2 regions of the Rhodoferax sp. XS2R6 genome follow, and region 1 is predicted to be linked to the other one. Evidence: riboswitches for the same ligand, from Rfam matches in the RefSeq annotation. Region 1 holds a riboswitch; the other holds the start of a gene.
The links. Region 1 has a riboswitch for cobalamin ahead of AC097A_RS03960 (ABC transporter ATP-binding protein). Riboswitches for the same ligand answer to the same signal wherever they lie in the genome.
Positions count from the first base shown of each region.

Region 1 (2,388 bases):
CTTTTCTCCAACGTGGACCTGTCCATCGCCCAGGGCGAAATCGTGGCCGTGACTGGCCCCAGCGGCTGCGGCAAAACCACGCTGGGCCACATCTTGCTGGGCGTGGCCCAGCCCGACGCGGGCGTGGTGAGCCGACCACCAGGCACTCCGCCCCATGCTTTTCAAAAGCTGTACCAGGACCCACCCGCCGCGTTTGCCCCCAGCCGCACGCTGCGCCAGTGCCTGCATGACCTCATCACGCGGCACCGGCGCAGTTGGGCCGACGCCACCGAGTTGATGCGTGAACTGAAACTGGGCCCCGAGCTGCTGGAGCGCCTGCCCGACCAGGTGTCGGGCGGCGAACTGCAGCGCTTTGCGTTGCTGCGGGTGCTGCTGCTCCAGCCCCGCTTCATCTTTGCGGACGAGCCCACCTCACGGCTAGACCCCCTCATCCAGAAAACCACCATGGCGCTGCTGTGCGCCAGCGCTGCGGCGCACCGCTTTGGCGTCATTCTGGTCACACACGATGCGGCGGTGGCGGCCCACGCAGCGCACCGGGCTGAACACATCCGGTTTGGCGCGCAGTCCCCGGCGATAGCCGCCGCATGAACGCAACTGCGTTGCCAACATTCACAACTAGAATGCGCCCGTTGGTGCTCGCGGCGTGGTTCACAGGCCGCAGTTCAACGGGAAGCAGGAGGACTGCGGGGCCCACGCCCCGACGCCCCACCTGCGCTGCCCCCGCAACGGTCAATTGGATGAAGAAAGCCTGGCTTTCTTCACCCCCCATCACTCAGCCACTGGGCGCTCTGAACAGGCACCTGGGAAGGCGATGGAGGGTTGCCATCAGCCCGGATACCGGCCAACACGGTGACGGTGTGCCTAGCACGCCGTCGTGACGCTCAACCGCTGGCGGGGATGCCGGTGCGAGTTTTTGTTCAGGAATTTTTCCATGCCATTTGCACCTGGCCGCTTGGCCCCACCGCGCACGCCACTTCGCCCGGCTTAGCCATGCCCACCCTCGCCGGTATGTCACTGCAGGTGTGCGACGCAAGCTTTCGCACGCCCCAAGGCAGCGCGTTAATCCAGCCTCTGAGCTTCTCGGTGGCGCAGGGTCAGCGCCTCGCCATCGTCGGCCCAAACGGGGCCGGCAAATCTACCCTGCTGCGCATGCTGGGCGGCCTCCTGGCGCCCACGACCGGCCATGTGCTGCTGGACGGCGAGCCGCTGCAGCACATGGCCCCTGTGGTCCGAGCGCGCACGCTGGCCATCCTCGGGCAAGCCGACCACGCCGACGTGCGCCTGCGGGTGCAGGACTACGTGGCGCTGGGCTGCCTGCCGCACCGGCAAACGCAGAGCCCGGCCCAGCTGCGGAGAGTCGTCGCCGATGCGCTGGCGCTGTGCAACCTGACCGCCCTGGCAACACGCGCCATGGGCAGCCTGTCCGGCGGCGAGCGCCAGCGTGCCCACCTAGCCCGCGCTTTGGCCCAGCAACCCCGCCTGCTCTTGCTGGATGAGCCGACCAACCACCTGGACCCGCGCGCCACGCTGGATTTGCTGCGCATGGTTAAAGACCTGGGCATTACCGTGGTGGCGGTGCTGCATGACCTGCCACTGGTGCCGCCCTGGGCCGACCAGGTGCTGGTACTGAAAGCTGGCGCCCTGGTCCGCTGTGACACCCCCACGCTGGCACTCAACCCTGTCACGGTGCACCAGGTGTTTGCCATGCATTCCTACTACCTGCCCCACCCCGGTACGGCGCAACCCATGCTGGTGCTGGACGCACATCCGCCCGACGCGCCTGCAGGCAGCCCGCCCCACCACCGCACCAGTTTTTTCAACCACTACGAGGAACCCACGCCATGAAACATATTGTCAGCACCCTGGCCTTGTCGCTCGCATCGACGTTGTGCGCCGCGCAAACCTTCCCCGTTACCGTGGACAGCTGCGGGACGCCACTGACCTTCGCCGCACCGCCCAAGCGGGCGGTGATCCACGACCTGAACATGACCGAAATGGCGCTGGCCCTGCAGCTCAACACGCGTATGGTGGGCGTGACCGGCATCACCGGCTGGTACAAGACCGGCCCCGAATTCAAGACGGCCCTGGGCAACATTCCCGAGCTCGCGCCCAAGAACCCCAATCTGGAAAACATCCTGGCCGCCAACCCCGATTTCTTCTTTGCCGGCTGGAACTACGGCATGAAGGTGGGCGGCGAAGTGACCCCCACCACGCTGGCCAAGTACGGCATCCAAACGCTGGTGCTGTCCGAGAGTTGCGTGCATGTGAACAAGCAGCGCCCGGCGGCCAGCATGGACTTGCTCTACACCGACTTCGTCAAGCTCGGCACCATTTTTGGCAAAGAAGCCCAGGCCAAAACCCAGGTGGCGCAGTGGAAGTCGCGTCTAG
Region 1 is NZ_JBWMAY010000001.1:834,730-837,117, forward strand. Features, by position in the region: gene AC097A_RS03955 (ABC transporter ATP-binding protein) at 1-588, shown strand, start outside; cobalamin riboswitch at 614-860, shown strand; gene AC097A_RS03960 (ABC transporter ATP-binding protein) at 991-1,845, shown strand; gene AC097A_RS03965 (ABC transporter substrate-binding protein) at 1,842-2,388, shown strand, end outside.

Region 2 (2,388 bases), on a different contig from region 1:
TGGGTGCGCGAGGGGAGCGTGGAGCGAGAGATAAGGTGTCTGCGGTGTGATCCACCGGACCGTCACCCTAAACCGAAGTTTAGGTGGGCGAGGTCAGCGCTGGCTTTGGGTTCATCTAACGCGAGATGATCACGCTAGCTAGGCAATGTTCCAAGCCCGGGCTCAATGAGCATTGGTTCAGGAAATATAAAGCCCGGCAGCACCGCAGACAATTGCAATTGTAGGCCTTGGCGGCCGACTTCAGAGCAAACGACCGTCTTCTCCGAGTGCGGCGTCCAGGCGTTCCAGCAGGGAGTTCAGCAGCAGGCTGCCGTCGCCCGCGGGGTTGCTGGCTGCGCTGGCGGCTGCAGGGGCCGTTTCGCTGGGGGTGGGGGCCACCGCAGCGGGGCGTTCGGACAGGTCAAAGGCCAGGTTCAGTGCGGCCAGCACGGCAATGCGGTCGCGTGCCCGCACCTTGCCGGCGTCGCGGATCTTGCACATGGCGGTATCCACGCGCTCCACGGCTTCGAGCAGCCGGGCATCGCCGCCTTCGGGGCAGCCCAGCAGGTAGCTCTGCCCCATGATTTGAACTTCAAGCTGTTTCATGTTGCGTCTTTTTGCGTGGCCAGGGCGTCGGGCAAACGTTCCAGCAGCGCATCGACCCGGGCCCGTGCGGCGTTGAGTCGCGACTTAAGGGCGTCGCGCTCATGGGTCAATGTCTCCACCTGCGAAGCGAGCAGGGCATTGGTGCGCTGCAGCTCCTCGTAGCGCACCAGCAGGCGCTCCACGCGTTCGGCAATTTGGTCGATGGGGGTCTGGTTCGACATAGAGGTCGCATTGTAGGGTGCGTGCAAGCTGGGGCAGCGTAAAATGCGCGGGTTGGTGCTCGCGGTGTGGTTCACACGCCGCAGTTCAACGGGAAGCAGGAGGGTGTTGCTGTGCAACAGCGAACCTAACCTGCGCTGCCCCCGCAACGGTAAGTGGACGAGCCCGCGAGCTCCGCTTCCATCACGGCCACTGAGCGTTTTCGAACACGCGCTTGGGAAGGCGATGGAGGTTGCATCCACCAGCCCGGATACCGGCCAACACGGTGGAGGTGCGCCTGGCGCGCCTGCGTGACGTCCATGCCCTGGCGGGGAAGCCGGGGAGGGCTTCTGTTCGGATTCTTGTTCCATGAAATTGTGTGTGTCTCGGGTGCGCATTGCCGTGCTTACTGCCGTGTGGCCGCTGTGCCTGCTTGTGCAGGCGCAAGAGGCCGCGCCGCGCGTGCTCAAAGAGGTGGTGGTCACCGCCACCCGGGTAGTGCAGCCCCTGACCGATGTATTGGCGGATGTGTCCATCGTGGACCGTGAGGCGATTGAACGCAGCGGTGCCGCGGCCCTGCCTGATGTGTTGCGCGGCCTGCCCGGTGTGGAGATGGTGCGCAACGGTGGTGTCGGCGCCGCCACCTCGGTCTACCTGCGTGGCGCCGAATCGCGCTTTACCGCGGTGTATGTGAACGGCGTACGCATGGATTCGCAGGCCACCGGCGGCGTGTCCTGGGAGGCGATTCCGCTGGCCCAGATCGAGCGGGTTGAGGTGCTGCGCGGACCGGCTGCTGCCGTGTACGGTTCTGACGCGTTGGGCGGTGTAATTCAGATCTTCACGCGCCAAGGGGATGGAGGCTTCTCACCCTCGGTCAGCATGGGGATGGGTAGCTACGGTACGTCCAAACTGGACCTGTCGCTCAGTGGTGGTGATGCGCAGTGGGACTACGCCCTGGGCTTGGGCACCGAGAGCAGCAAAGGCTTCAACGCGCGCGTGCTGGCCAGCCAAAACCCCGACGACGACGGCTACAAGAACGACTCCGCCAGCCTGCGCTTGGGCGCTGCCTTGATTGCCGGGCACCGTCTGGAGGCCAGTTTTCTGGGCAATGACCAAAATTCCCAGTACGACAGCACCGGTGTGGTGGACAACCGCAACCTGCGTCGGCTGCAGGCCACCGGGTTGAGCTGGACCGGGCAATGGAGTGAGGCCTACCGCACCACGGTGAGTGTCAACGAGTCCATGGAGCGTTACGAAACGATTCCCAGCCCGTACGCGACCACAACCCATCTGCGGGGTTACCTGCTGCAAAACGAATGGCGCAAGGGAGCCAACCTGCTCACCGCCACGCTGGAGCGCCGCGAGGACCAGCTCAACAACGCCAGTACCACGCCGCGCGACACCAGCCGCTTTCAGAATGCTTTGGCCCTGGGTTATGGCTTGGCGGGCGAGGTGCATTCGGTGCAAGCCAACATCCGCCAGGACCAGGACAGTGAGTTTGGCCCGCAAAACACCGGCAGCTTGGCCTATGGTTATGCCATCACACCCCAATGGCGCGTCACGGTGGCAGGCAGCACGGCATTTCGGGCGCCCACGCTGTACCAG
Region 2 is NZ_JBWMAY010000002.1:738,799-741,186, forward strand. Features, by position in the region: gene AC097A_RS10000 (cell division protein ZapA) at 241-585, opposite strand; gene zapB (cell division protein ZapB) at 582-806, opposite strand; cobalamin riboswitch at 844-1,080, shown strand; gene AC097A_RS10010 (TonB-dependent receptor domain-containing protein) at 1,153-2,388, shown strand, end outside.
Region 2: it holds a riboswitch for cobalamin, as region 1 does, so the genes downstream of both, AC097A_RS10010 (TonB-dependent receptor domain-containing protein) here and AC097A_RS03960 (ABC transporter ATP-binding protein) in region 1, are expected to answer to the same signal.